DNA from 2 places in the Faecalibacterium sp. OM04-11BH genome. Region 2 is predicted to be linked to the other one. Evidence: a T-box and tRNA genes for the amino acid it is inferred to sense, from the RefSeq annotation. Region 2 holds a T-box; the other holds one or more tRNA genes.

Region 1 (15,404 bases), on a different contig from region 2:
GCGCTGACCCTTGCCTGCGGGTTCAAGGGCGGCGAGGTGGTGCCCAGCTTTTTTGTGGGCGCTACCTTCGGCTGCGTGGTCGGCCCGCTGCTGGGTCTGCCCGCCGGGTTTGCGGCGGCGGTGGGGCTGGTGTCCATCTTCTGCGGTGCTACCAACGCCCTGATTCCCTCCATCCTGCTGGGCTTTGAGCTGTTCAGCGGCGCCGGGCTGGAGCTCATCGCGCTGGGCTGCGGCATCTGCTATATGCTCTCCGGCCACCACGGCCTGTATAGCAGCCAGACCTTTGTCACCAACAAGCTGCGCTCGGAGTATATGTCCCATAAGTGGCGCGTAAAGGTAAAAAAAGAGGAAGAGTAAGCTTTCCTATCAAAACAGGGGGCTGTTGCGCAAGCAACAGCCCCTGTTATCATTATAAGATTTTCTCTTATGCCAGCGCGGTGATGGCTGCCACAGCCAGCACGATGGCACCCAGCACGATGCGGTAGATGCCGAAGAACTTGAAGTCGTGGCGCTTGACATAGTCCATCAGGAAGCGGATAGCTGCAAGGCTGACCACAAAGGCCACAACACAGCCCACCAGCAGCACGGCGATCTCGGTGCCGGTGATGGATACGCCGGAAACCGCAAACTTGACCACCTTGAGCAGGGATGCACCCGCCATGACCGGGATGGCCAGATAGAAGGTGAACTCTGCCACGCAGGCGCGGGAGAGACCCAGCAGCAGACCGCCCACGATGGTAGCACCGGAACGGGAGGTACCGGGGATGATGGCAAGGCACTGCCACACGCCGATGAGCAAAGCGTCCCGGTAGCTGATCTGTTCCAGCTTTGTGACCCGGGGCGTGGTGCGGCGGTTTTCCACCACAAGGAAGAGCACGCCGTACAGGATCAGCATGGCGGCTACGGTGATGTAGTTATAGAAGTGCTCCTCCATCCAGTCGTCCAGCGGGCTGATGACCAGCACCGGCAGGGTGGCGGCTACCACCTTGAACCACAGGTTCCACACACTGGGCTTGGAGATGACCTTGCCCTGCCGCAGCCCGAAGGGCCACAGCTTATTCCAGAACAGCACCACCACGGCCAGAATGGCACCCAGCTGGATGACCACCCGGAACATGGACATGAACTCTTCACTGGCATTGAACTTGACGACCTGCTCCACCAAAATCATGTGCCCGGTGGAGGAGATGGGCAGCCACTCGGTAATGCCCTCCACAATACCCATCAGGATCGCTTTGATGATCTCGAAAAACGTAATAAATCCCTCCTGCAGCACCCCGCTGGGTGCGTTGTTTTTTCAAAAGCAGTTCCAGTATACCATACTATGAGCCGCTGTGCATACAGATTATAGAAATTTTCCCCCGGGCGCTGTATTTATCTGCCCCGGGAAATGTGCTATACTATAAAAATAAGAAGTCTGTCCGCTTTCTGCGCCGGGCGCAGAAAGCCTTGAGAACAACGAGGTGAACCTTCATGAACATTCTGGTGATCGGCTGCGATCAGGTAGGTGCGGCGCTGATCCGCGATCTGGAGCGCATCGGCCATGATATCTCGGTGGTGGAAAAGGACCCTGAGCAGCTCAAGCGTCTGGATGCCTTTGACGATTATACCTTTCACGGCACTGCCCTTGTGGGCGACCCTACCGACCCGGACACCCTGCGCCGGGGCGGCGTGGAGAACTGCGACGCCGTGGCGGCGGTGACCGAGGAGGACTCGGTGAACCTGATGGCGGCGCAGCTGGCAAAGAACATCTTCCGCCGGGATAAGGTCATCTGCCGGGTGTCCGACCCGCATCTGCAAATTCTGTACCACAAGGCCTACGAGCTGGAGACCATCTGCCCCACCGTGCTGACCGAGCAGGCGGTGTTCCGGGCACTTTCCAAGTAAAACAGCCTGTTTTCGATTTACAGGCCGTAGAATGAGGTAACGATATGAAAGTTTGTATTGCCGGCGGCGGTCGGGTGGGAATGTATCTTGCCCAAAGCCTGCTGTCCCACCGCCATAAGGTGACCATCATCGAGCCGCAGGAGGCGCTGTGCCGTACCCTTGCGGATACGCTGGATATCCCGGTCATCTGCGGCGACTCCTTGAGCTTTGACACCCTGCGCACCGCCGATGTGGCCAGCTGCGACGCCTTTGTGGCGGTGACCAACACCGACGAGACCAATCTGGTGGCGTGCCAGATCGCCAAGCGGGAGTTCGGTGTGAACCGTACCGTGGCACGCGCCTCCAACCCCAAAAACCGGGACATCCTGCACACGCTGGGTGTAGACACCGTGGTGTGCGGCACCGACAACCTGAGCCATATTCTGGAGCGGGAGATCGAGACCGACACCATCCGGCAGCTGCTTTCGCTGGGCGGCGGCACTGCCAGCCTGAACGAGATCCTGCTGCCGGAGGACTTTCAGTTTGCGGGCAAGGAGATCAAGGAGATCCCCATTCCCGGCGATGCCATTCTGGTCAGCATCACCCGGGATACCGAGTTCATCATCCCTCACGGCAACACGGTGCTGCTGCCGTGGGACCGGCTGCTCTGCCTGACACAGGACGACACCCTGCATCTGCTGATGGATGCGTGGGGTCTTTCCTCCCACAAATGAGCGAGCAGGAGCTGCTGCGCACCGCGCTGGTGCTGCCGCCCCGCGCCCGCCGGGTGCTCTGCGTCTGGGCAGCTGTGCCCGGGCTGGTCTGCGCGCCCTTTGCCTTCTGGCAGAGCGTGTGGGCGGGCGCAGTCTTTTGCGCTGTATGGGCGGCGCTGGTGGCGCTTGTCCGGGCGCGCTGCTGCAGCTTTGTCGCCGCCCTGACGGCAGACAGCGTCACGGTGCAGGCCGGGGTGGCTGTCCCTGTGCTGCACCGCATCCCGCGCCGGGCGGTCACCGGGGTGCAGCTGCTGCGCACCCCGCTGCTGTGGGCAGCAGGGTGCACCGTGCTCCTTGTGCGCAGCCCGGGGCTGCAATTGGTGCTGCCCGGCATCCCCGCCGCACAGGCCACCGCGCTGGCGGCGGTACTGATGGAGGGCAACGTATGAACCGGGAAAAGCACTTCCACCCGCTGGCGGCGCTGCATCTGCTGCGCAAAACCCTGCTGGTGTACCTTCTGCCGCTGGTACAGGTGCTTTTTGACCGCAACTGGGACGCCCTGCGTGCGGCGCTGCGGCAGGAACTTGTGCTGCTGGTCTTTATCAGCGCCGTGTGCTGGGCGGTGTACTATGCAAGCCGCTGGCAGGCGGATGCCGAGGGCACGGTGCACGTCAGCTGGCGGCTGGGGGTACGGCTGGACCGCGCCCTGCGCGCCGAGGGTCTGGCGGCGCTGGTGCTGGAGCAGCCCCTGCTCTACCGCCTGACCGGTGCCTGCCGGGTGGTGCTATACCCTGTGGGGCAGACCAAGACCATCACTTTGTATCTTACCCGGCAGCAGGCCGAGGAGCTTGCCGATGTGCTGCTGCCGGTGACAGACCCGCTGTGGCACGCGCCCAAGGGCGGCGAAAAGCTGGCCTTTACGGTGCTGGGTGCCAACGGCCTGTCCACTTTGATTTTATGGTGGCTGGCCATCCACCAGACCCAGAGCTACGCCCCGGACGCCCAGACCGCTGCCCTTGCGCAGCTGGGACAGCTGGCGGCGCTTGCCGCCCGCTGGCTGCCGCTGGGCGCGGCGTGGCTGCTGGTACTGGCGGGTACGCTGTTCTGCATCAGTCTGGTGCGCAGCGCTTTGCAGGCGGTACATTATACCGTCTGGCGCACCGATACCCAGCTGGGCAGCCGGGGCGGGCTTGTACGCCGGTACGAGATGCGGCTGCGGCTCTGCCAGCTGAACTACGCCGACCTGCGCCGCTCCCCCGCCACATGGGCGCTGCATTACTGCCCGGTATTCGTTTCGGCAGGGGCGTGCCGCCCGGAGCTGCCTTTGTTCGTCTGGCGGGAGGGCACTCCGCTGTTGCGGGAGCTGCTGCCGGAGATGACGCAGCTGCCCCCGGACACCCGCGCCGACACCACTGACCGCAGCTTGGTATTTTTTCTGCCGGCAGGCATCCCGCTGGCGCTCTGCCTGCTGCTGACGGCGGTATCCCGCACTACCCTGCCCGCGCTCACCCTGCCGCTGCTCATCCCCACCGGGGTGTTTGCCGCCCTGCTGGGCGCTGCCGCCGTGGGCTGGCACCGGGAGGGCGTATGGCAGCAGCAGGGACAGCTGCTGCTCTGCCGACAGCACCGGTTCCATCTGCACCAGCTGTGCGTGTTCCACCCGGACACCTGCTTTACCGCGTTGCAGTCTCCTTGGGCGGTGACGGTGCAGCGCGCTAACCTGACCCTTGTATTTCCCGGCAAAGAAAAGGTCACGGTGCGCAGCGTGCCGCTGGCGGCTCTTGATTTTCTGGAGATATAGAAGTATACTTGCGATGCCCCGCTGAACCTACGGTCGGCGGGGCATTTTTGTAACACAGAGCAACGGAGACTATTTTATGATAAAGACTGTATTATTTGATCTGGACGGCACCCTGCTGAACACCATCGACGACCTTGCCGATGCCGGCAACTGGGTGTGTGCCCAAAATGGTTGGCCCACCTTTACGGTGGCGCAGTTCAAGATGATGGTTGGCAACGGCATCCCCAAGCTGGTGGAACGGTTCTCCCCCGCTGACGCCCGCACCCCGGCGCAGCTGGCGGCGACGCTGGCGCAGTTCACCGCCCGGTACGATGCCCACAAGGAGGACAAGACCGCACCCTACCCCGGCATTCCGGCACTGCTGGACGCACTGAAGGCCGAGGGCATCCAGTGCGCGGTGTTCTCCAACAAGGCTGATGCCCTGTGCGGCGGCATCATTGCCCACTACTTTGGCACCGGCCGCTTTGACGCCGTGCGGGGCAACCGCCCGGGCGTACCCACCAAGCCCGACCCCACCGGGCTGTACGCCCTGATGGCTGAGCTGGGCGCAGACCCCGCCGCCACCCTTTTTGTGGGCGACAGCGACGTGGATATCCTCACCGGACACAACGCGCAGCTGCCCGCCATGGGCGCGCTGTGGGGCTTCCGCGGTCGTGCTGAGCTGACCGCCGCCGGTGCCGATGCGCTGGCAGAGGTGCCGGAGGATATCCTGCGGTATGTGCAGGAGCAGAATAAATAAATAAAAACACGGGAAGGTCTGCGGATCTTCCCGTGTTTTTGCGTATTTTTGCGGTTCAGGATGCCGATTCCAGCGGGTCTACCACCACAGGACAGGTCTCGTACAGCTCGATGGGGTCCAAGTCCACACAGCTGCCCGGGTCCCGGTCACCGTTCACATCCCATGCTGCGGTGTCGTTCAGGACAGTCAGGCGGTTTTTGAAAAAAGCTTCATCCTGCAAGGGCGCAAAGACCCCGCCCAGTTTAAGCAGCGGCTTTGCGTCATACAGACGCACAGAGCCATCGTTGAAATAGAGGTACACCGTAAAGTCCTCGCCCGCAACAGCCTGCAAGACCTTGGGGAACAACGTATCCATAGAGATACCTCCTTTTTTAGATCAGCGGTGCAATGTGATTAAGCGGCGCAGCAGTTCTGGCCAGTTCCCAGTTCTGCATCAGCTCATCCTTATGCAGCTCGCACCATGCAAGGATCAGCTTCAGCTGCCGCCCCGGCAATGCACCACGGATCACACAGGAATTTTGAATATCGATCAATGCCTTGAATCCGCCGTATTCGGCGTGAAAATGCGGCGGATTATGGTCACTGTAAAACATTGTGACCCGTATCCCGCAAAATAAACTGATCTCCGGCATAACACATCCCACCTTTTCAACGTAAGTATATCTTATTTTTTGAAAAAAGTCTATCCTGTATTATATAGCTAAGATTCCCGTACGGGACAAAGCAAAAACGCCCTTGCGCATTGCGCAAAGGCGTTTTTATGACCCGTACGGGAATCGAACCCATGTTACAGCCGTGAAAGGGCCGTGTCTTAACCGCTTGACCAACGGGCCTTACAAATACAGAGCTTCGCTAAAACCTCCGACTTTCATCGTCCACTACTGCGGACGACCGTCCCCCTTATCTTAGCGAAACTCTGTAACGTGGTAGCGGTAACTGGATTTGAACCGGTGACACTTCGGGTATGAACCGAATGCTCTAGCCAACTGAGCTATACCGCCACATATTTAACTTGCACTCGAACGGTGCTTTATTATTATATCCATAGATGCCCCTTTTGTCAACACATATTTTCAAAAAAATTTGCAGTTTTTTGAGATTCTCGATTTATTTACATAGGTGCGTTATAATATTGCATTTCTTGTCATTTTTGTAAGGGTTTTGCTGCAAAAAGAGACGAACCCTCTCAGTCATCGCTGCGCGATGCCAGCTCCCCCGAAGGGGGAGCTTATAGCGCTACCGCAAGCTTTGCGTTTGAGCCGGAAACTTTACCACTATGCAAAAGGCTCCCTCCCAGAGGGAGCTGGCAAAGCCGTAAGGCTTTGACTGAGGGAGTTAAGCACCCGCTTCCCACACAAAAAGCACCGCTTCCCTGTGCGGAAAGCGGTGCTTTTTTCAACCTTTTTCTGGCCGGTTGTGGAAAACCCGGTGCAGTTTTAGTTCTTCTTATTGGTGGGGACCATGACCTTCAGCCCGCCCATGTACGGCTGCAGCACTTCGGGGATGGTCACGCTGCCATCGGCCTGCAGATGGTTCTCCAGGAAGGCGATCAGCATACGCGGGGGTGCCACGCAGGTGTTGTTCAGGGTGTGTGCCAGATAGGTCTTGCCGTCCTTGCCCTTGATGCGGATGTGCAGGCGGCGTGCCTGTGCGTCACCCAGATTGGAGCAGGAGCAGACCTCGAAGTACTTCTGCTGGCGGGGACTCCAAGCCTCGATATCGCAGCTCTTGACCTTCAGGTCAGCCAGATCGCCGGAGCAGCAGTTCAGCTGGCGCACGGGGATCTCCATGCTGCGGAACAGCTCCACGGACATCTTCCACAGCTTCTCGTACCAGTCGGCGCTCTCCTCGGGGCGGCAGACCACGATCATCTCCTGCTTCTCGAACTGGTGGATGCGGTAGATGCCGCGCTCCTCGATGCCGTGTGCGCCCTTCTCCTTGCGGAAGCAGGGGCTGTAAGAGGTCAGGGTCAGGGGCATCTTGCTCTCGTCCAGCGTCTGGTCGATGAAGCGGCCGATCATGGTGTGCTCGCTGGTGCCGATCAGGTACAGGTCCTCACCCTCGATCTTGTACATCATGGCGTCCATCTCGGGGAAGGACATGACGCCCTGCACCACGTTGCCGTGCATCATGAAGGGCGGGATGACGTAGGTGAAGCCCTTGTTGATCATAAAGTCGCGGGCATAGGCCAGCACAGCCTCGTGCAGGCGTGCAATGTTGCCCAGCAGATAGTAGAAGCCGTTACCAGCCACGCGGCCTGCGGCGTCCATATCAATGCCGTCAAAGCTCTCCATGATCTCGGTGTGATACGGGATGGGGAAATCCGGCACGACAGGCTCGCCGAAGCGCTGAGCCTCCACGTTATAGGTATCGTCCGGGCCGATGGGCACGCTGGGGTCGATCATCTGGGGAATGGAGTACATGATCTCCTGAATGCGGGCGGACAGTTCCTCCTCTTCCTTCTCCAGCTCTGCCATCTTGTCGGCGTCCGCCTTGACGGCGGCGTTGTTGGCGTCGATCTGTGCCTGCAGCTCAGCCTTCTGTGCCTCGTCGGTGCACTTCTTCAGCTGACCGAACAGCGGGCCGTTGGCCTTGCTCAGCTTGTTGCGGGCGGCCTTCAGGGCCTCCACTTCCTTCAGGGCTGCACGGTACTTGGCATCCTTTTCGATGACCTCGTCCACCAGCGGCAGCTTTGCATCCTGAAACTTCTTTTTGATGTTTTCCTTAACGGCGTCCGGGTTCTCGCGGACAAATTTGATATCCAGCATGATTGACTCTCCTTAACTCTATTGGGCTTGCAGCGGTGCACTTGCGGCTTTCCGCTGCCGTTCAAAGGCGGCAGTTCCCGCCTTGGATCGCATGATTATTCGGTTTCCATCTGGTACTGTCCCAGCAGGTTTGCAAAGGCGCGCAGCTGCTCGTCGGAGTAAAAATGCACCGTCAGCTTGCCCTTGCCGCCGTGGTAGGCCACGTTCACCTCGCTGCCCAGCACCTGTTTCAGGCTCTCTTCCACCTCCACCGGCAAAGTGCCGCGGGGTGCGGGTTCGCGGGGCTCCTTGGCGGGCTTTGCCATCTTTTTGCAAAGCGCCTCGGCCTGCCGGACGTTCAGCTGGTTGTCCGCGATGATCTGCGCGGCTTCGGCCTGCAATTCCGGTGTGGGCAGGCCCAGCACCACCTTGGCGTGACCGGTATTGATAAAACCACTCTTCAGCAGTTCCAGCACTGTTTCCGGTAAGTTGAGCAGACGCAGGCTGTTTGCCAGCGCGCTGCGGCTCTTGCCCAGCTTGCGGGCGGCCTGCTCCTGTGTCAGGTCGCAGCGGGTCATCAGCTCCCGGATGCCGGCAGCTTCTTCCACCGGGTCCAGATCCTCGCGCTGTAAATTTTCCACCAGCGCCAGCTCCATGGCCTGCTCGTCGGACACATCCTTGATGACCACCGGCACCTCGGTAAGACCCGCCATGCGGGAGGCACGCCAGCGGCGCTCGCCTGCCACGATGCTGTAGCCACCCATGGGTCTCGGACGCACCGCGATGGGCTGCAACAAGCCGTGCTCGGCGATGCTGGCAGCCAGTTCGCTGAGGGTCTCCTGTTCAAAGGTCTTGCGGGGCTGGTCGGGGTCCGGCTCGATCTCGCGCAGCGGCAGCGTTTCCACCGCTGCGTGCTCTGACCCAAAGACCGGTGCTGCGTCCTCAAACAGACTGTCCAGCCCGCGTCCGAGCCCTCCTTTTCCTCTTGCCATTGTTTACCTTGTTCCCCCTGTTTTAATCTTCCAGAGCATTTTTCGCCGGCTCTGCGGCGGGTGCAGCCTTTGCGCGGGACTTCTTAGGTTCCTGCGGGCGGTTGTGCTTGACAAATTCGATGGCCAAGTCCATGTAGGCCTCGCTGCCCTTGCCCTTCGGCTCGTAGAAATTGATGGGTTGGCCGTAGCTGGGCGCTTCCGAAATGCGGATGGAGCGCGGGATGGTGGTCTTGTACACCTTGGAGCCGAAGTACTTCTGCACCTGTTCCACCACCTGCACGGTCAGGTTGTACCGCAGCGAGAACATGGTGAACACCACGCCCTCGATATCCAGATACGGGTTATACTTTTTGCGGATGGTCTTGAGGGTGCTGATGAGCTCCGACAGGCCTTCCAGCGCATAGTACTCGCACTGCACCGGGATGAGCACACTGTCGCAGGCGCTCAGGCCGTTGAGGGTGAGCAGATCCAGACTGGGCGGGCAGTCGATAAAGATGAAGTCGTAGTCCTTCTGCACCTCAGCCAGCGCCTTGCGCAGACGCCCCTCACGGCCGGGCAGGTCGATCATTTCCAGACTGGCACCGGCCAGACGGGTGTTGGAGCCGATGACGTCGGTGCGGTACTCGGTGTGCCGGATGGCCTGCGCCGCTGTTGCCCTGCCGATAAGCACCTCATAAGTGCCCGCTTCTACGCTGCGCTTTGGGATGCCATAGCCGGTAGTGGTGTTGCCCTGCGGGTCAAGATCTACGATAAGCACCTTTTTGCCCAGCGCCGCTACGCAGGACGAAAGATTGACAGCGGTGGTGGTTTTGCCCACTCCGCCCTTCTGGTTTGCGATCGCTACAATTTTTGCCACGCGCTTTTCTTCCTCCCGGGGAAAGATTTGTTCCACGTGGAACACGCAGTCGTGCCCGCCGGTTTCCCCGTCCGACAGACACCTTGGCTTCTAGTATAACACATCCAAATTGTTTTTTGAACCATCTGGAGCGTTTTTCGGCTGGATTTTTAACTTTTGGGGGTGGGAAAGTGGAAATCTGCATAGGTCTAGGCTATAAATAAACGATTTGGAATGGCTTCCGCTTCGCTCTAGCCATGTTCAGCGGAAAAATTATTTTTAATTTCGCGTTTGTCGCGCTCTGCGGAGCGCTCCAAACGCTATTTTCACGGGAGGGGTCGTAACGGGAAACGGCAGCTGCTGCGCTTGCTCCCCCGGGGGGAGCTGTCGCGCAGCGACTGAGGGGTTTCAAATCGGCGGAGCCGGAAAAAACGGTTAAAAGATCTTCACGCCGAACAGGCGTGAATCTTCAGTTTTTTCCGGTGTAGCCCACCCCTTTGGGGTTACAAGGGGCGAGCAGCCCCTTTTTCGTGGCTCCAGCGCGTCGAAATCGCTGGGGGTTTTCTGGTTCTCTTTTGCCACCAAAAGAGAACATCCCTCGGCTACCACCTCCTACCCCGCAGCGCTGTTCCACATGGAACAATTCACTTCTCCACAGCGGCGGTGGGGATGCGCACGGTGTACTCGATGTAGCCGTCCTTCTCTTCCCGGTGGGCAGTGGCGGGCACGCCGTTGTCGGTCATCAGCCGGATGGCGTGGTCGATGGTGTTGACAAAGATGCGCACGTCCCGCACCATGGAGATGCGGTGCCCAGCCTTGGGCGGGCTGTTCAGCAGCTGCTCGATGTAGCTGTCAGTCTGGCGGGCGTTCAGGCGGCGCTTGGCGATGGTGATGAGCGCCTCGCTGCGGCGGTTCTCCGGCAGACGCAGCACCGCGCGGGCGTGGCGTTCGGTGAGGTTGTTGTCCAGCACAAACTGCCGCTGGTCTGCGGTCAGCTGCAAAAGCCGCAGCTTGTTGGCAAAGGTGGGCTGCGCCATGCCTAAACGCTTGGCGGCTTCGGCTTGGGTGCAGTCCCACAGCACCATCACATCCCGCAGCCCCTGCGCCTGTTCAAAGGGGTTCAGGTCGGCACGCTGGATGTTTTCCAGCAAACCCAGTGCGGCGGTGCGGTCGTCGGCGTAGCTGCACAGGATGGCGGGGATGGTGGTCATCTTTGCCAGCTGACAGGCGCGCAGCCGCCGCTCCCCTGCCACCAGCTCGTAGCCCTCTGCCGCCTTGCGCACCGTGACCGGCTGGAGCAGACCGTTCTCCCGGATGCTCTGCGCCAGCGCCGTCAGCTCCTGCTCGTCAAAGCTTTTGCGCGCCTGAAAGGGCGACGGGTGGATCTGGTCGATGGGCAGAGAGAGTAATTTCCCGGACGGTTTCTTGCGTTCAAACATGATGCTGCCCCTTTCCTGTGAAATAAACCTTCGGTTTTTCCACATTTCTCCGGGAAATCGTGGAAAACCTGTTCAGCTTCAGTGTAGCACACAAAGAAAGACCCCGCCAGAAATTTCGTTCGGCAGGGTCTTACAGGTTGCGTCAAATCATGCGTTATTTCAGCGGGCTTTTTGCAATTTTACCGCCGTTTCTGGGGTATGCTGTCGGAGTTTGCGAAATCTTTTTGCACAAAATCAGCGTGCGGGTGTCGCCGCCGGGCAGGTGCAGGGTGCGGGTCTCGCGGTACTCGCCGCCCAGCTTTTTGATGGCACCCCGGGCGGCGGTCAGCTCCTCTTCCCCGGATGCACCCTTCATGGCAAGGAAGTTGCCGCCCACCTTCACCAGCGGCAGGCAGTATTCTGCCAGCATGGGCAGGGCTGCCACGGCGCGGGCAGAGGCAAGGTCGAACTGCTCCCGCCACACCTTGCGGGCAGCTTCCTCGGCGCGCTCCTTGGCAAACTCCACCCCGGTCAGACCCAGCTGGGCACAGGCGTACTTCAAAAACTCCACCCGCTTGCCGGTGGGCTCCATGAGGGTCAGTTCCAATTCCGGCTTGAAGATCTTGGTCACAATGCCCGGAAAGCCTGCCCCGGCACCTACGTCCACCATGCGCCCGGCAACCTCCGGCTGGCTGGCAAACAGCAGGCTGTCGAGGAAATGCTTATCCTCGATGCCCTCCGGGTCGGTGATGGCGGTCAGGTTGACCTTCTGGTTGTAGTCTACAAGGATCTGGGCAAAGGCATCCAACTGATCCAGCTGGGTGCCGGTGAGGGCAATGTTCCATGTGGAACACTTTTCCTCCAACCGCTGTTTGTCGATCATAGTGTTTTCCTTTCTGTCGGGTGGTTGGGGTAGCACAATCGTTTATTCTATCGCAACTTCGTATTATTTTTGTTGTTTCCCTGCCAGTGCGATGCTCAGCTGCGCCACATCGGAGGGCGAAACGCCGGGGATGCGCCCTGCCTGCCCCAGATTGCGGGGACGGATGCGAGCAAGCTTTTCCCGGGCTTCCAGCGTCAGGCCGGTCAGGGCGGCATACTCGAAATTCTCCGGGATGAGGGTCTTTTCGTGGCGTGCCACCTCCCGGATCATCCGGTCCTGTCGGGCGATGTAGCCGGCGTACTTGATCTCCGTTTCCAGCCGCTCCGCCAGCATGGGGGTGATCTCCTCGCCCCAGCCGATGATGCCCGCCACCAGCGGGTAGCTGATCTCGGGACGGCGCAGCAGCTCCTCGGCAATGCCGCCCTCGGCGGCGGGGGCAAGACCGGCGGCTTCCATGGCGGCGCGCAGGTCTGCGGTGCGCAGATGCGTCTCGTGCAGGCGGCGGCGCTCGGCTTCCAAAATGTTCTGGGTGTGCTGGTACTTTGCCCAGCGGTCATCCTGCACAAGGCCGTATTCCCTGCCGATGGGGGTCAGGCGCTGGTCGGCGTTGTCCTGCCGCAGGGTCAGCCGGTACTCGCTGCGGCTGGTCATCATGCGGTAAGGATCCATGACGCCCTTGGTCACAAGGTCGTCCACCAGCGTACCCAGATAGCTGGTGTGCCGGGGCAGCACCAGCTGCTCCTTGCCCAGCGCGTTGCGGGCGGCGTTCAGACCCGCCAGCAGACCCTGCGCGGCGGCTTCCTCGTAGCCGGAGGTGCCGTTGAACTGCCCTGCTCCGTACAGACCCCGCACCACCTTGCTTTCCAGCGTGGCTTCCAGACTGGTGGGGTCTACGCAGTCGTACTCGATGGCGTAGGCGGGGCGCATGATCTCCAGATGCTCAAAGCCTTTGATGCTGTGGTAAAAGGCGTTCTGCACGTCCTCCGGCAGGCTGCTGGACGCGCCCTGCAAATACATCTCCTCGGTGTTCTCACCGCAGGGCTCCACGAAGAGCGGGTGACGATCCTTGCCGGAGAAGCGCACCACCTTATCCTCAATGGAGGGGCAGTAGCGCGGGCCGACACCCTCGATCATGCCGCCGTACAGCGGGCTGCGCTGGATATTGTCCAGAATGATCTTGTGGGTCTCCGGGTTCGTGTAGGCGATCCAGCATTCCACCTTGTTGTGCATGGGTGCATCGGTCAGGAAGCTGAAGGGCTGCAATTCGCTGTCCGGGTCGCCGGGCTGGCATTCCAGCTTGGAAAAATCAATGCTGCGGCGGTGCACCCGGGCAGGGGTGCCGGTCTTGAACCGGCGCAGCGGCAGACCGGCAGCTTTCAGGCTGTCGGTCAGGGCGTTGGCGGCGTGCATCCCGTCCGGGCCGGAAGCATACCACGCATCGCCCACGAAAATTTTGCCGCCGAGGTTCGTGCCGGTGGCAAGCACCACGCACTTGGCGGTGTATTCGCCGTGCAGCTGGGTGACAACGCCCTTCACATGACCGTTTTCCACTTCCAGCGCCACCACCTCAGCCTGATGGATGGCAAGCCCCGGGGTCTGTTCCAGCGCGTGCTTCATGTATTCGTTGTAGCGGCGGCGGTCGGTCTGCACCCGCAGTGCGTGCACGGCGGGGCCTTTGCCCTTGTTCAGCATCCGGCTTTGCAGGTAGGTGGCGTCTGCCGCCAGACCCATCACGCCGCCCAGCGCGTCCACCTCCCGCACCAGCGTGCCCTTGGCAGTGCCGCCAATGCTGGGGTTGCAGGGCATATTGCCGATGGCGTCCAGACTCATGGTAAAGACGGCCGTTTTTGCGCCCAGCACAGCAGCTGCGTGGGCGGCTTCGATGCCCGCATGGCCTGCGCCAATGACGATGACATCATAATCTCCTAAGTGGTTCATATACTTTCGGGTTTCCTCTAATCAATGATTTGAAATGCAAATTTTACCTTGGGCTGAACTCCCTCAGTCAAAACCTGACGGTTTTGCCAGCTCCCTCGGGGAGGGAGCCTTTGGCATGGCGGGAAAGTTTGCGACTAAACCGCAAAGCTTGCGGGCGGGCGTGCCTGCTCCCCCGGGGGGAGCTGTCGCGCAGCGACTGAGGGGCTACAAATCGGCGGAGCCGGAAAAAACGGTTAAAAGATCTTCACGCCGAACAGGCGTGAATCTTCAGTTTTTTCCGGTGTAGCCCACTTCTTTGGGATCGTCAAGGGCGTGCAGCCCTTGACCCGTTGCGGGGTGGGTGGAGTCCAGAGGTAGGGAGGGGGGAGTCGGAACACCCCTCCCTGCCTCTGGCCCAGCGGAGCGTCCCTGCACGCTTGCGGCAAGCAGAAACTTTCCCCGCAGCGCGCAATACGCTTTTCCGGTTCTCTTTTGGTGTCAAAAGAGAACATTTCCGTCCTTATTTCCCCACACAAAACCGCTCGAACACCTGTTCGATGACGGCTTCCGAGGCGTTTTCGCCGGTCAGGTCGCAGAGAGCATCCAGTGCGTCGTCCACGCAGACCGAAACGGCGTCCAGTCCAAAGCCGCCGGCGGCGGCATCCAGTGCACCGGCTACGGCGTCCCGGGCGCGGAGGGCAGCGGAAAGCTGCCGCTGCCCGGACAGGCTGGCGGCGTGGGGGTCGATGCTGCCGGTACCCAGCAGCCGCGCCACCGCAGCGGCGATGACCTTGCGGCTCCCCTCTTCCCGGCAGCAGACCGGCAGCACCATGGCAAAATAGGGGGCGATGAGCTCTGCATCAAACTGGGTGGGCTTGTCCTCCTTGTTCACAAGGGCGATGGCGGGGCGGCCGGCGCAGCGCTGCGCCAGCGCCAAGTCCTCCCGGCTGGGCGGCTCGGAGCCGTCAAAGACAGCCAAAATCAACCCGGCTTCTTCCAACTTTTTCCAGCTGCGGCGGATACCCTCGGCCTCGATGGCGTCCTCGGTCTCCCGCAGACCGGCAGTGTCGAAGAGGTTCAGCCGGATATCCCCCAGCTGCACCGCCTGCTCCACCACATCGCGGGTGGTGCCCGCCACCGGGGTGACGATGGCACGGTCGAACCCAGCCAGCAGATTGAGCAAGGTAGACTTGCCCGCGTTGGGGCGTCCCACGATGGCGCAGTCCACGCCCTCGCGCAGCACCGCACCGGCATCGTAGCTGCGGATAAGGCCGTCCAGTTCCTCCCGCACCGCGCCCAGCACGGTGCGCAGGTGGGCGGGGTCCAGCTCCGGCACATCCTCCTCCGGGAAGTCCACCCAAGCGGCAAGATGCGCCTGCAGAGCGGTCAGCTGGGCTTTCTGGGCGTTGATCTTTTTCGCCAGCGCACCGCCCAGCGCGGCGTTTGCCAGCGCTGCCCCCTGCCGCCCGTCTGCCGAGATCAGGTCCATGACC
Region 2 (15,404 bases):
GTGTCCAGCAGGCCGTGGGAGGCCAGCACCAGAATGACCACCTGCTCTGCATCGGATTTAGGCTGGCACAGCGGCTGCTTGAGCATTTCCATCAGTGCCTTGCCGTGCTCCAGCTGACGGCGGGTCTCGGCGTCCAGATCGGAGCTGAACTGTGCAAAGGATTCCATCTCCTTATACTGTGCCAACTCGATACGCAGGTTTGCGTTGGCCTTTTTCATGGCCTTGGTCTGGGCAGCGCCGCCCACACGGGACACCGACAGACCCACGTTGACAGCCGGACGGTTGCCGGCGTTGAACAGGGCGCTCTCCAAGAAGATCTGACCGTCGGTGATGGAGATGACGTTGGTGGGGATGTAGGCCGAAACATCGCCGGCCTGCGTCTCTACGATGGGCAGTGCGGTGATAGAGCCGCCGCCCAGATCATCCCGCATACGGCAGGAGCGCTCCAGCAGACGGGAGTGCAGATAGAACACATCGCCGGGGTAGGCTTCACGGCCCGGGGAGCGGCGCAGCAGCAGCGAGATGGCACGGTAGGCCACCGCGTGCTTGGACAGATCATCGTAAACGATGAGCACGCTCTTGCCCTTGGCCATGAAGTACTCGGCCAGTGCAGTGCCCGCATAGGGAGCGATGTACTGCAGCGGGGCAGAATCCGACGCGGTAGCTGCCACGATGGTGGTATAGCTCATAGCGCCGTGCTTTTTCAGATCCTCGGCCACGCGGGCGATGGAGGAAGCCTTCTGACCGATGGCAACATAGATGCACAGCACATCCTTGTCCTTCTGGTTCAGGATGGCGTCGGTGGCAATGGAGGTCTTGCCGGTCTGGCGGTCGCCGATGATCAGCTCACGCTGACCGCGGCCGATGGGGAACATGGAGTCGATGGCCAGAATACCGGTGTGCAGCGGGGTGTCCACGCTCTGGCGCTCCAGAATACTGGGTGCCTGCTTCTCAATGGGGTTGTAACCCTCAGCCTCGATGGGGCCTTTGCCGTCGATGGGCTCGCCCAGCGGGCTGATAACACGACCCAGAAAAGCATCGCCCACCGGGATACCGGCGCGCTTGCCACTGCGGGTGACCATAGTGCCCACACCAACGGTCTCGGCACCATCGAACAGCATAACGCCCAGCTGCTCGGGCTCCACGCTTTCCACCATGCCCTTGGCACCGTTTTCAAAGGTGACGATCTCGCCGTACACAGCGCGGTTCATGCCATCAATGTGCACGATGCCATCGGCAGAGGAGATGACCACACCGCCCTCTGCGGAGGTCTCGGCGGGCTTGTAGTCCTCGATGCGGGTCTTGAGGGTAGCCAGTGAAGGCTTGCCCTCCATCATTTTATCCAGCTGATGACGGCCGGAATTGTCGAACACGCGGTCGCCCACCTGCAGGACATAGCCGGAAAGCAGGCTCTCGTCCACGGTGATGTTCAGGATGACTTCCGTGGCGTCATACAGCTTTTTGATCTCCGACTTGATGCGGTCCAGATCTTTTTCGCGGAGTTTATGGGCGCAGCGCAGGCTGGCCTTGACGATGCGGTTATCCGCAAAAAATTCACGACTGAATTCAGTTGCCATTGCCTGCACCTGCTTTCTGCAGCAGATCGTCCAGCAGCTGATCATCATCCTGGGCGGTCAAATTATGTTTCAAAAGCTTTTCGCACATGGAGCGTGCCAGTGCCGTAGCCTGTGCATCTGCTTCCCGCAGCTTGTTCTGGCGCTCGATCTCCACAGCAGCCTTACCGGCAGCCACGATCTCGTCGGCCTGCTTCTGTGCGTCGGCCAGCAGCTGCTGCTTTTCCACCTCGGCCTGCTTCTCGTAGGCTTCGCGGCGGGCTGCGGCTTCGTTGTCCACATTACGCAGCTTGTCCTGCGCGGTCGTAAGTGCTGCGGCGGCCTCGGTCTTGGAGGTCTGTGCCGCTGCAATATCTGCCTCGATCGTCTTCTGGCGCTGATCCAGCACGTTCTGGATGGGCTTGAACAAAAACTTGCGCAGCAGCACATACAGGATCAGGACATCCACCACGGTCCACAGCAGGTTCAAATCCAACTTCAGCATTCGTCCACGCCTCCGTTACTGGCCCAGGAACAGGATGATCAGCAGTGCAACGACGAAGCCGAAAATTGCGGTACCTTCTGCCAGAGCAGCACCCAGCAGCAGGTTCGTCTGGATCTTGCCGGAAGCCTCCGGCTGGCGGGAGATGGCCTCCGTTGCCTTACCCGTTGCAATACCAATGCCAATACCGCCGCCAATGCCGGTCAGCGCTGCAATGCCAGCGCCCAGAGCTACCAAACCACTCATAGTTCTATCTCCTTTGTAATTACAGTTTTAAATGTGTTGTTTATTCCTCGCCGCCGATGCTCTCTTTCATAAACAGTGCGGTCAGGAACACGAAAACATAGGTCTGGATCAGACCATCGAACAGGTCAAAATACAGGCTGAACACCGCCGGGACGAACACCGGCACCACCAGCTTGAGCAGTTCCATGATAACGAACGCGCCCAGCACGTTGCCGAACAGTCGCATACACAAACTGGTAGGGCGAATGGCGATCTCGAGGATGTTCATAGGGGTCATGATGGGGGTAGGGGCTGCAAGGCTCTTGAGAAAGCCCGCGCCGCCCCGGGCGCGAACGCCTGCATACTCGATAAGCACGATGCTCATCAGCGCCAGCGCAGCGGTCACATCCAGATCCTTTGTGGGGGGCTTTACGCCGAACACACCGATCACGTTGGAGCAGGCAATGTACAGCGCCACGGTCATCAGGTAGGGCACATAGCGGCTGCCCTCCTTGCCCAGCAACCCTTCAAAGAAGTTTTTGCCAAGGGAATACAGCGCTTCCAGTGCTGCCTGACGCTTGCTGATGTGATCCACCTTCAGGTTGCGGGTAAGCAGGATGGAGCCCACCACCAACAGCAGCATGATCACCCAGCTGATGACCACCGATTCCGGGATCTGCAGCGAGCCGACCTTGACATACTCCACGGTGAGCTCTTCCATCAGAGCCTGCGTCAATTTGTTCATTTGCTTTTCCTCCTTCCTGCAGGGATAGGGGTCTGCGGGCGGGAGCCGGATGTGTGGCAGATCCCCGGCCGAGGATCTGCCGCACGCCTTTGCTCCGCGCCCCTTCACACCTTCTTATCGCGCGAAGAAAAGACTGTGTACCGTGAAAAAAGCAAGGAAGGCGCTGCTTGAATGCTGTCTGCGCCCTCCCCTTTCTCTGTCGGTTTCGTCTTTTTTCGTTGTGTATAATAGTACGATTGCACAAAATTGGCAAGGGTATTTGTGCACATTCTACATTTTACCCGGTAGCATTGCACCGATAAAACAAAACTGTTGTACAGAGTGCACAGTTGAAGCATTCAAAAGTGTACACTCTGTACAATTCGTTTTGTTTTATCCAAGGCTTTGCAGGCGTATTCTGTCGGTTTTGGGAAATATTTCCGCAAAAATAGCCGTACCGTATAGCTTTTATATATCAGGTATATAAAAAACGTATAGGTATCTTCCCCGGTATGTTCCGGCAGCATCTTATGTATATTTCTTATACATATTTATTATAGAATCGCAGGCAAACCGCCTTACGCGGCCTGCTTTTCCCCGCGGCGGAACACCAGCCGGAAGATGGCACGGGCCAGCGGGCCGCAGTACAGCATCTGCCAGCACAGCGCCATGGGCATATTGCAGCCCCAAGTATGTACCCACATCCCAAAGCTCGGCTCTTTGAACAGCAGCGTTGCGACCAGGCTCATCACCGGGCACATGATGCACACGATCATCAGCGAGATGGCGTAGGTGATGAACTGCGGGCGGTCTGTGGGGCGCATAAACAGGAATGCCAGTTTAGTGGCCAGCTTTTCCACCACAAAAAATTCCAGCACGAAGGCCACCGGCACCATGATCGGCATTTCGTGCAGAGCCATAACAAAGGTGGCGTTGGTCACGCCGTTTGTGTTCAACGCCACATTGTAGACGATCATGCCATAGACCATGATAGCGGCCATGACAATGGTAAAGAAGATGCGTTCCGGTAAAGTTTTAGGCATTTTGATTGATTCTCCGTTTCTTTTTATGCAAATTTTCGCCGCAAAAAAAGCCGCCCCGCGAAACTTTCATCTCGCGGGGCGGCGGCGACTACCATTCATTGGCGCTATTGTAGCACAAATAGAACCGGCGCATAATACCTTGCGGGCACTTTCTCCCCTTTTGTGGAAAATCCTTCACGAACGACCCAGAACTTCTGGGCAATTTTTCCGCACCGCCGCAGGTTTTAACATTGCACAAAAACAAAATTTATTCTTTGTGCGGTATGCCAATAGACAAATCGTGCTTCTTCCTGTATAATTAAGCCAGAAACCAGAGAAGTACAGCAGAAGCTCAAAAGAGAGTTACTCCCGCTGACTTTAAGAAGAAAGGAGCGAAGACCGATGGTTGATATGGAACCCGCACAGCAGGGACAGGCTGTCGGGGTTCGCTGAGAAGCAAAATAGAGGCTCACCACAAACGGGATGTTTCCCCCGTATAAAAACACAAAAACAGAGCCGGTCTTGAGCATCAATAAAGCGATAACACGACAACCTGTCGATTCAATTCTTCCCCAGAGCGTTCAGATAGATCCGCTGGAGATGATTCTTATGAAAGTATCAATGATCCGGAGAACCTTATTTGAATAGCTGAAAAGGAGTTCTACCAATGTACTAAGTAAGACGTTTCCCTTGCAAATCTAACTCGAAAGAATGTGGTAATATGAAATTCATCCTCATGAACCGTTTGCCGCAGTCCAACAGTTGAGAAAAGGGTCAGTCCAATGTACAGTTGATTTTCATCCCCTTGCAAAGTACCTAAATTCTGAAGAAACGTTTCTAAGGAGAGTCACCCTATGAAACCCGTATTCCGAAAATGAGGTCACCAAGGAGAAGAGGCTTATGACTCCGAAGAAGTAAGTATCCAGCCGGACGAGGGCTTGCAACCGCCTCGTCCGGCTGGTTTTATTTTATGTTGTTTCAACAAATAGTTGATGCGCAATTTATGCAAAATTTACGCAGGAAGGTTGAATAGCGTCCTTGTGTTTTCGCCCCCCTATGTTATAATATGGTAAAAGATGGGAGGTGCATTTTATGCAGCTGGCGTTTGGCTGGTACAACATCCTTGAGCTTTTGTTCTGCCTTGTGGCGCTGTGGATGGGCATCCGCGACCTGCAGGGCAAAGACCCGCTGATCCACACCTTTTTCAACCAATATGACCGCGACCCGGAATACCGGGCCATGTGGCAGAAGAAAAACGGCGTGTGGGAGATCTTCAACGCAATGGTTCTTGCTTCTTCGCAGTTTCTGGGCAACTTCCCTACCCTGAGCAACGGGGTACGCACCATTACAGTCATCGTTGATGTGATCTACCTGATCCTGTATGAAGTCTGGGAGCACAGCGCGGATTGAGCCACCGGGAGGTAAGTACAAATATATGAACCTGAACCTTTCCACTTCAGACTGGCTGAACGCTGCACTGGGCGTGCTATTTTTATACCGCGGCATCCGGGATCTTTACAATGGCACCGGCACCGGTTGGAGCAGCGAGGATGAAAAGAAGCATTTCCACAAATTTTACGGCATTCTGTTGATTCTCTGTGGTGCGCTCTGGCTGGTCAACATTTTTCTGCCCAGAGTCGAGCCGCTGCACTCCATTTTGATGGTGGCGGCGCTTGTGTTCAGTGTTGCTCTGCTGATCTCACATTTGTGCTATACCCTGAGCAGGGACGACAAAAACAAAAAGTGAGGGGTTTCCATGGAAGTCATCTTATCGATCTTGGTCGCGCTTTTCGGCATCGGGTTCGGCATTTTTATGGCACTGCAACCGGAGAACGTCATTGCCTTGCGTTCCCGCAGGTGGTACACGCAGGTGCCAGAGCCTACGGAAGAGTATATCCGGCTGACCCGGCTGGAGGGCATCGTAGTTTCGGTGCTCTGTGCTGTGCTTTTGGTGGTACTGCTGTTCGCACCCAAATAAGACTTTGCAGCTTCCCTCTTGCGGATTCTTTCTCGCCCTGTTACAATGAGAAAAAACGCAGGAGGTTTTTTGTTATGGTCAAGCACGTTATTCTCTGGCAGCTGAAGGACGAGCTGTCCGCCGAGGAAAAATCCGCCGTCAAGGCTGGCATCAAAGAGGGTCTGGAAAGCCTTTCCGGCAAGATTCCGGGGCTTGTGGACATCCATGTCAACATTGATGCTCTCCCCTCCTCCAACGCCGACCTGATGCTGGATACCACCTTTGAGAGCGCCGAGGCGCTCAAGGGCTACTCCACCCACCCGGCGCATGTGGCAGTGGCAAACAGCAAGGTACGCCCCTACTACAAAAACCGCGTCTGTCTGGACTACGAGGTGTAATACGGCACATCTGCGGACGCTCTGGGATGCCATTTTATGAGATGGGCTTACGCAAAAAGGGTCATTGCACGGTTTGTGCAATGACCCTTTTACTATCAGGCGATGCTGAACTTACTGAACGAACTCCACGGTGTACTCAAAACCGTACTCTTCCTGCAGCTTCTTGACCTCGGGCTCGCAGTCCTCGATGAAGGTGGGAGCGTAAACAGAAGCGCCGTTGTGTGCCTTCTTGTAGTCCTCCACGATCTGCTGCAGCTTTGCCCAACCCTCGTTGGCCTTGTTCTGGTCGATGCTGTCGGGGAAGTTGATGATGAACTCGCGGTGTTTGGGAATACGTGCCTTCATAATAGTGATCTCCTTATTCTTATCGTTTTCAATAAATCAGCTTTTTATTCAGAAGCGGAGCGCTTTGCCCCGCGACCTGCGGAAAAACGGTTACAGCCCGAACACCCGGCGGGCGTTTGCGGCGGTGGTGCGGAACACCTCTTCCGGCTCCAATGCCTTGCGCCGGGCGATATACGCGCCCACATAGCGGATGAGAGAGCTGTCGCAGCGGGTGCCGCGCACCGGCTCCGGTGCCATGTAGGGGCAGTCGGTCTCCAGCACGATGGCATCCAGCGGCAGGGCTTCGATAGCCTTGGCTGCGCTCTTGGCACCGTTAAAGGTGCAGGCACCGCCAAACCCGATATATAGCCCCTGCGCCGCCAGCTGCACGGCATCCTCGGCGCTGCCGGAATAGCAGTGCACGATGCCCTTGGGGCGATACTTTTTGAGCAGCGCGTAGACGTCTGCGTGCGCCTGCCGGTCGTGCACGATGATAGGCTTGTCCAGTTCCAGCGCCAGCCGGATCTCGGCTTCAAACAGCGCCAGCTGGGCGTCCTTGGGCACTGGCCAGTGATAGTCCAGCCCGCACTCCCCTACCGCTACCACTTTAGGGTCGTTGTAGTAGGGCATCAGCGCCCGCATCTCGGCGGCCCAATCGCCGCCGTACACCGACACCGTGGGCGCAGGGCCTTCCTCGCCGCAGTCGGCAGCGGGCAACAGGCTTTCCGGGTGGATGCCAATAGCTGCCACCACCCACGGGTAGCGGTGCGCCAGCTCCAGCACCCGGGGCGCATCCCCGGAGTGGGTGGCCTGCTCGCACACACCTACCACACCCTTGTCGGGCAGGCTGTCCAGCAGTGCAATGCGGTCGGCGTCAAAGGCGCGGGAACTGTAATGGGCGTGGGTGTCAAAAATAGGTCCGGTCATACCTTCTCCTTTTTGGCGGGGGCTTTATTCACCAGCCAGATGCCCACGCACACGAACACCAGCGCCGCCAGATACTGCCAGCGGAACAGCGGCTCGCCGTTGAGCACGGCGCTCAGCAGCACATTGACCACCGGGTTGACGAAGCCAAAGATGGCGATGCGGCTGACCGGGTTGTTCTTCATCAGCAGCGCCCACAAGATATAGCCTGCGCCGCAGATGAAGGCCAGATACAGCATGACCACCGCAGCCAGTGCGCTTTGCACATGGAGACGGCCGCCCATGACAGTGCCCAGCACAAACAGTGCCAGCCCACCCACAAACAGGTTCAGGAAGCAGACAGCAAAGCTGTCGGCCTTTTTGGTGACCGACTTGTTCCACGGGCCGGACAGAGTGAAGATGACGGTCGCCGCCATCATGCAGAACACGCCCCAGCCGCTGCCGCTGCCGTGGTTGCCAAGGGTACCGATGAGCACGCCCGCAAAGCCCACCGCGCAGCCCAGCGTTTTTGCCGGGGTCATGCGGTCCGCATTGCCGTAGATAAAGTGGGCAAAGATGACGCCCAGAAAGCTCTGAGTGCTGTTCAGGATGCCGCCAAACGCGCCGGTGAGCATGGCCACAGCGATATAGTAGAACGCATACTGTGCCGTGGTCTGCCACAAGCCCAGCGCGCAGCACTCGGCTGCTACCCTGCCCCGGGGCAAGCGGGGTGCTTTTCCCTGCAGCAGAATGCTGCCCAGCAGCACCAGCACGCTGCCCAGCATGAACCGCACCCCTGCAAAACAGAAGATGGAGGCGGTGTTGCCGGAGTCGATGGAGAACAGGCGGTAGCCCAGCTTGATGAACGGAAAGGCCGAGCCCCACAGGACATTGCAGAAGATGGCCAGCAGCACGGCGCACACCGGCGTGCCGAAGATCTTATCCAACTTTGCCGCACGGACGGCTGTATTGTCAGACATGATACTCCTCACTTAGTGGATGCGGCTGCCCACGGGGGTATCGTCACCGTAGAAAGCAATGGAGCAGCCGCCGTCGGCGGTATCGGCAGCGAAGATCATACCCTCGCTGACGTACTTGCCCTTGAGCATGGGACGGGGTGCCAGATTGCACACGATGCCCAGCTTTTTGCCAATGAGATCCTCCGGCTTGAACCACTTGGCAATGCCGGACAGGATGCAGCGCTCCCGCTCGCCGTCAAAAACGGTGAGGTGCAGCAGCTTCTTGCTCTCCTTCAGGTTCTCGCAGGCGCGCACCTCGGCCACGCGCAGCTCCACCTTGCAGAAGGTGTCAAAGTCGATCTCTTCCTCATGGGTGAAGTCCACGGTGCTCTCCTCTGCGGGGGCGGCAGCCTTCTTCTCGGCTTCCTCCTTGGCCTTGTTGGCAGCAGCGGCAGCGGCCTTGCGCTTTTCGTCCTCTTCTTTCAGGTGGGCGATTTCCTTAGCCACGTCAATGCGGGGGAACAGTGCCTCGCCCTTATGCACGGTATAGGTCTGCTGTGCGCCGTAGGTGGTCTTGGTCAGATCCAATGCAGAAGCGTCCAGACCCAGCTGCTCCATCATCTTGGGAGCAGTGGTGGGCAGGTAGGCGTTCAGCAGGATGCCGCACACGCGCAGTGCCTCACACAGGTGGTACAGCACGCTCTCCAGACGCTGCTTGTTTGCTTCGTCCTTTGCCAGTGCCCAGGGTGCGGTCTCGTCGATATACTTGTTGGCGCGCTGGATGACCGCAAAGATCTCCATCAGTGCCTGCGGGATGGTCAGGTCATCCATATCGGCAGTGACCTTGGCGGTCAACTCGCTGACCATGGTCTCCAGCTCGGTGTCGATGGCCTCGGTACCGGCCACGTTATGCACAGTGCCGCCGAAGTACTTTTCGCACATGGCCACGGTGCGGCTGAGCAAGTTACCCAGATCGTTCGCCAGATCACTGTTGATGCGGTTGATCAGTGCCTCGTTGGTGAACATACCATCGTTGCCAAAGGGGATCTCGCGCAGCAGGAAGTAGCGGATGGCGTCCACGCCGTAGCGGTTGCACAGGATAACAGGGTCTACCACGTTGCCCACAGACTTGGACATCTTGCCGCCGTTCATCAGCAGCCAGCCGTGGCCGAACACCCGCTTGGGCAGCGGCAGATCCAGTGCCATCAGCATGGCAGGCCACAAGATGGTGTGGAAGCGCAGGATCTCCTTGCCCACCATGTGCAGATCGGCCGGCCAGAACTTATCGTAATCGTGATAGGTCTCGTTGCCATAGCCCAGTGCGGAGATATAGTTGCTCAGAGCATCGACCCAGACGTACATGGTGTGCTTGGGGTCGAAGGGCACGGGAATGCCCCACTTGACCGAGGTACGGGAAACGCAGGTGTCCTGCAGACCCTGCTTGATGAAGGCGATCATCTCGTTCTTGCGGCTCTCAGGCTGGATGAACTGGGGATTCTCCTCGTAGAGCTTCAGCAGGCGGTCGGCGTACTTGCTGGTCTTGAAGAAATAGGCCTCCTCGTGGGCATCGTAGACTTCGCGGCCGCAGTCCGGGCACTTGCCGTCCACCAACTGGCTGTCCGTCCAGAAGCTCTCGCAGGGCTTGCAGTAGTGGCCGATGTACTCGCCCTTGTAGATATCGCCCTGCTCGTACAGCTTGGTGAAAATCTTCTGGCAGCTTTCCATGTGGTAGTCATCGGTGGTGCGGATAAAGCGGTCGTAGCTGACGTCCAGCAGCTTCCACAGATCCTTGACAGTGGCCACGATCTTGTCCACATACTCCTTGGGGGTGACGCCTGCATCGGCAGCCTTATCCTGGATCTTCTGGCCGTGCTCATCGGTGCCGGTCAGGAACATGACGTCGTAGCCCTGCATCCGCTTGAAGCGGGCCAGCGCATCACATGCCACGGTGGTGTAGCTGTGGCCGATGTGCAGCTTATCGCTGGGGTAATAGATGGGGGTGGTGATATAAAATGTCTTGTGTTCGCTCATGGGGTTCTATCTTCCTTTCTTTTGGTTCTGCAAGCAAAAAGCGCTCCCGCCCTGCCGGGTATAACCGGACAAGGACGAGAGCGCTGAACCTTCGTGGTACCACCTTGCTTCGCTGCGCCCTTGCGGACGCAGCCTTTAGCCGGCAAAAACCGGCCTTTGCGCGGTAACGGGCGCACCCCGTCGCAGGCTCATTGTTCACCTGCGCGGCTCCAAGACCATCTTCGGCACCGCGCGGCCTGCCCGGTTCCATCCTTCGGGCTTTCTGTCAGGCGCAGACGGTGCGTACTCTTCTCTTCACAGCCAATTTGACACAATTTTCAGTGTTACCTTTATCATACGCAAAAAGTGCGGATTTGTCAACAAAAAGATGCAGGATCACGCCACACAGAGCATCTGCCGCCCGCATTTTGGTGCACGGGCAACATCTGCCGCAGTGTTCCGTCTCAGACGGCGTAACCCTTGCCCTTGATGACCTCCACCACCTGAGAAACGTACTTCTGGCAGGTATCGTGGTCGGGAGCTTCCACCATCACGCGGACTACCGGCTCGGTGCCGGACTCGCGCACCAGAATGCGGCCGGTATCGCCCAGTGCTTCTGCCACAGCCTTGACGGCCGCCTGCACCGCCGGGTCGTTCTGCGCGGCCTTTTTATCGGTCACGCGGACATTTTCCAGCACCTGCGGGTAGATCTTCAGCGGCTCGGCCAGCTTGCTCATGGGCATCTTCTTCGCCAGCATAACTTCCATCATCTTCAGGCTGGTCAGGATGCCGTCACCGGTGCTGGCGTACTTGCTGAAGATGATGTGGCCGCTCTGCTCGCCGCCGATCCGGCAGCTGTTCTTAGCCATGTATTCGTAGACGTACTTGTCGCCCACGGCGGTCTTTGCGTAGCCGATGCCCTGCTCGTCAAAGGCCTTGTACAGGCCAAAGTTGGACATGACCGTGGTGACCACGGTGTTGTTCATCAGCTCGCCGTGCTCCTTCATGTAGCAGCCGTAGATGTACAGGATGTGGTCACCGGTAATGACGTTGCCCTTCTCGTCCACGCACAGGCAGCGGTCAGCATCGCCATCAAAGGCAAAGCCAACGTCCAGACCGTTCTCTACCACGAACTTCTGCAAGCCCTCGATATGGGTAGAACCAGCATTATTGTTGATGTTCAGACCATTGGGCTTGTTGTTGATGACGTAGGTGTCAGCGCCCAGAGCGTCAAACACGGACTTAGCGATATTCCAGCTAGAGCCGTTGGCGCAGTCCAGACCGACCTTAATGCCCTTGAAGGAGTAGATACCCAGAGAGATCAGGTAGCCCATGTAGCGGTTGCGGCCTGCCACATAGTCCACGGTGCAGCCGATGTGCTCCCGGTGTGCAAAGGGCAGTTCCGGCCAGTCCTTGTCAAACACATGGAGTTTGCCGTCAAGGTAGTCCTCCACCAATAGCAGGGTCGCCTCGGGCATCTTCTCACCGTAGCAGTCGATGAGCTTGATGCCGTTATCATAGAACGGATTGTGGCTGGCAGAGATCATAATGCCGCAGTCGAAGTCATCCACACGGGCGATGTAGGCCACAGACGGGGTGGTGGTGACGTGCAGCAGGTAGGCGTCTGCGCCGGAAGCAGTCAGACCAGCCACCAGACTGTACTCGAACATATAGGAGCTGCGACGGGTGTCCTTGCCAATGACGATGCGGGCAGGCTCGTTGTTGCCGTTGCGCTCGCGCAGAGCGTTATAATACCAGCCCAGAAAACGGCCAACCTTGTAGGCATGGTCAGCGGTCAGATCAATGCCCGCTTCCCCACGGAAGCCATCGGTTCCAAAATACTTTCCCATTCTTGATTACCTCGTTTCCAAAAGCGAACTTTTTATAGTGTATATGCTTTTCCCTGTTGCCTGATGCTCCCTGCAAAGAGAAGCAATGTCGTCCGCATGGTACATCGGCTCCGGGACGCTGTAAGTTCAGTATAGCACAATTCTCAGAGCAAATCATCCTTTCTTTGGATTTTCTCCCTGCAAGCAGATAAAAAACACCCTTCCTCTCACGGAATCCCGCAAAAGAAAGGGTGTTGAACTCAATATCCTGTTGTCGCGCCGATCACAGCATATTCGTACCGGCAAAGCCGTTATCAGCCGTCATTCGGCACAGCACCTCAAGCACTTTTGAGCGTAGGAACGCAATTAGCAGTTCTCAGCGAAGTACTTAATGGTACGGACCATCTGAGAGGTGTAGGAGTTCTCGTTGTCGTACCAAGACACGACCTGAACCTGATAGGTGTCATCGTAGCTACGCTAAATTTTCACGATTTTTTTGTGATCGTTCATAATTTCGAAACAACAGTTACAGTACCACAGCATACCGTTGTCGTACCAAAACCGGCTTGTTCGTACCAAAATTATACCACGTTTCAACGTTGTTTTCAAGTTCTTTCGTAATTTTTTGTTTTGGGATTTTTTTGCATTTCCGCACTTTTTTGCGTATGGATTTTCATGTGATATCGTGCTCACTCTTCGGAGCGTCCGGGGCCCGGGGCTCCCGCCGGGGCGTTCGCCCTGCCCAGATGCACTCCTCAGGGTGGGTGTGATGAGGTGGATAATGATTTTGTTGGTGCATTGATGGACGGAATTGAGTGATGGGTTATTGCTAATTTTTGAAGAATAAATTTTGAAGCGATTGAAGGTGTCTTGATGTGCAGATTGCCTTAATCGTTTCTGATTTACGCTATTTAGTTGCTCAGCTTCTGCTCTTCCCTGCGCTTCTTTTACTATAATTTCACCGGAAGTGATTTTGAAAGCTGTGGTTGGAGAAGGGAGGCATTTGTTCGATATAGAACAACTTATGAAATTCCTTCATTCACTCCATCTCTGTTTCCAACGAGGCCGGGCTCAGCGATATCTTTATTTTCCCTGGCATCATTCGCCCCCACAGCACTCGGGCCATCATAGAATATACCTTCTTATAGTCAGGCCTTGATGTGTTCGGAAAACGCACAAATATCTCGCTATCCTCTGTCAGTTTCTCGATGTTATTCTGAAGTTTTTCTACCAAAACAGCAATTCCACTGTATGTTGCAAACAATTCACCTCTTTGTCCCGTTGGTATTTCGCCAATATCGATGAAGTAATATCGAAACTTGCCCTCAGGGTACTTCAGTTGAACTTCTCCTCTCATGTAGTATAAATCTGGTATCACAATTTCGCTCATCTGGTTTACATCAAAAACCTCATTCGGGAATATCATTTCAAAGCGGTTCAGTCCATTGGCATAGGTGCTTTTCAACACGATTTCCGGATAGTTCTCCATCACGTCCTGCAATGCCATTGCACCGCCATGGCATTCTTCACGCTGCTTCATCTCCTGAGGATCAAATTCCGTTCCATCGTCGAAAACAGCAATGGAGTTTTTTGTGATTTGTACGAAGCACTTCTGCGCTTTTCCGTGCTCCTTCGCATTAAATACGATTTCATAAATCAGGACCTTGATGGTATACCAACACGTTTTGTCCAGTTCTACTCCGATGTCGTCAAACAACGGCGGTAATTTTTGTAATTTCTCGCATTGGATCTTGCAGAAGTTTTCCTCCATGCACTCTGTCATCCATTCGTAGTTTCTATCGTTTAATTTGGCGATTTCAAAATTTGCCGAGAGTTTGTTGTAGAGCCATTGATATTTTGGTTTTGAGCACACTTCTACAAAAATAGCGTTCCATCGTTTTAGTTGCTCATTGCCGATTGAAACGTTTAATGTATCCGATAATACCTTAGCCTGGTTTCCAAAGTCCTCTGTATTGTTTATGTTATGCAGAAAGGAGTCCATGACGAGCTGCTCGTCATATTCAAGCTTCATACAGTCAGCAAATCGTTCAAATGTTTCTGATAGCACCCCATACAGTTGATTTTCAAGCGTATCATCACCCTTTTTTCCAAGAAGTTTCATTGCATCCCAAGAGGCACTCGCCCCACAACTAATGAGGTAGCTCTGAATGATGGGATCGTTCAGTAACGCCTTAATTATATAGAGAACTGTCATTACTATATCACCTATTACGTTTTAAGTTTTCTGGCAGCGAAGCCATTATTCTGACCCAGTATACCACATACCGCCAGCTGCGTCACCTTTCCAGAAGGAAATTTTCGCTTTTCAACTATTTTCCGTTCTCTGAATCTCCCCCAGCAACTCGCTTCCTGCGCCTTTCCTTCGCCATTTCTGGAATATCGATCAGTCCAAACCGATAGAACATTCCGTATATGTAGGTTATGCCCCGGATATCACCCAGCGCTTTCGGACGGTCTACCACTGCTCCGACCTCTTTTACATTGCCCAGCGCCAGCAACACCGAGCTCCACGCCAGACTTTTGCTGTTTTCCCGGCGGTCGATCCAGAGCTCCTTTGTGTATTCGCCGCTTCTGCCTTTTCGTATTTCATAAGAGAATGGCAGGCCGGAATAGGTTTTAAAACGCACTTTTTGATACATCAGGACAACTTCCCACAACTGTTCCTCTGTCGGCGTTGCTCGCAACTTTTTCGTTGCCCGATATCTCCGCTGCCGCTCTGCTCCTACACTGATCTTCTCTGTTGAGGTTGTGCCCGGAAAATACACGCCCTTTTTATATGGCAGGTACGAGGTGACGGAGGCTTTGGACAGCTTGAGCTCTGATGCGGTGGAGAGGACTGCATCCTTATAGCTTTGGGTTTCTATATATTTATAAAAGCAGTGCTTCACCCTCTCCGCTATATCCGACTCGTACACCCCGGCCGTGATGAGCAGTTTGCGAACCTTGATAGGGTTGAGGGACAGTGCGTCCGCGATGG

Evidence for each region. A T-box is a leader RNA that pairs with one kind of tRNA and senses whether it is charged. The one in region 2 lies ahead of metG (methionine--tRNA ligase), so its partner is inferred to be a tRNA-Met.
Region 1: it has a tRNA-Met gene. The T-box ahead of metG (methionine--tRNA ligase) is inferred to sense a tRNA for this amino acid. The anticodon was not compared.

What each region holds. Positions count from the first base shown of each region.
Region 1 is NZ_QULS01000011.1:42,762-58,165, reverse strand. Features, by position in the region: gene DXB44_RS10290 (chloride channel protein) at 1-357, shown strand, start outside; gene DXB44_RS10285 (undecaprenyl-diphosphate phosphatase) at 425-1,258, opposite strand; gene DXB44_RS10280 (TrkA family potassium uptake protein) at 1,474-1,887, shown strand; gene DXB44_RS10275 (TrkA family potassium uptake protein) at 1,932-2,600, shown strand; gene DXB44_RS10270 (hypothetical protein) at 2,597-3,028, shown strand; gene DXB44_RS10265 (PH domain-containing protein) at 3,025-4,380, shown strand; gene DXB44_RS10260 (HAD family hydrolase) at 4,457-5,119, shown strand; gene DXB44_RS10255 (DUF2442 domain-containing protein) at 5,175-5,474, opposite strand; gene DXB44_RS10250 (DUF4160 domain-containing protein) at 5,491-5,751, opposite strand; tRNA gene DXB44_RS10245 (tRNA-Glu) at 5,881-5,952, opposite strand; tRNA gene DXB44_RS10240 (tRNA-Met) at 6,044-6,120, opposite strand; gene serS (serine--tRNA ligase) at 6,556-7,887, opposite strand; gene DXB44_RS10230 (ParB/RepB/Spo0J family partition protein) at 7,983-8,858, opposite strand; gene DXB44_RS10225 (AAA family ATPase) at 8,881-9,714, opposite strand; gene DXB44_RS10220 (ParB/RepB/Spo0J family partition protein) at 10,338-11,132, opposite strand; gene rsmG (16S rRNA (guanine(527)-N(7))-methyltransferase RsmG) at 11,287-11,994, opposite strand; gene mnmG (tRNA uridine-5-carboxymethylaminomethyl(34) synthesis enzyme MnmG) at 12,058-13,932, opposite strand; gene mnmE (tRNA uridine-5-carboxymethylaminomethyl(34) synthesis GTPase MnmE) at 14,432-15,404, opposite strand, start outside.
Region 2 is NZ_QULS01000018.1:26,837-42,240, forward strand. Features, by position in the region: gene atpA (F0F1 ATP synthase subunit alpha) at 1-1,577, opposite strand, end outside; gene DXB44_RS12810 (ATP synthase F0 subunit B) at 1,567-2,058, opposite strand; gene atpE (ATP synthase F0 subunit C) at 2,074-2,301, opposite strand; gene DXB44_RS12820 (F0F1 ATP synthase subunit A) at 2,342-3,025, opposite strand; gene DXB44_RS12830 (DUF2798 domain-containing protein) at 3,583-4,047, opposite strand; gene DXB44_RS12835 (hypothetical protein) at 5,119-5,436, shown strand; gene DXB44_RS12840 (SdpI family protein) at 5,462-5,773, shown strand; gene DXB44_RS12845 (hypothetical protein) at 5,783-6,004, shown strand; gene DXB44_RS12850 (Dabb family protein) at 6,079-6,381, shown strand; gene DXB44_RS12855 (hypothetical protein) at 6,493-6,726, opposite strand; gene DXB44_RS12860 (TatD family hydrolase) at 6,817-7,632, opposite strand; gene DXB44_RS12865 (DMT family transporter) at 7,629-8,588, opposite strand; gene metG (methionine--tRNA ligase) at 8,601-10,598, opposite strand; T-box leader at 10,666-10,905, opposite strand; gene glmM (phosphoglucosamine mutase) at 11,042-12,427, opposite strand; gene DXB44_RS12880 (hypothetical protein) at 13,446-14,621, opposite strand; gene DXB44_RS14835 (hypothetical protein) at 14,737-15,404, opposite strand, start outside.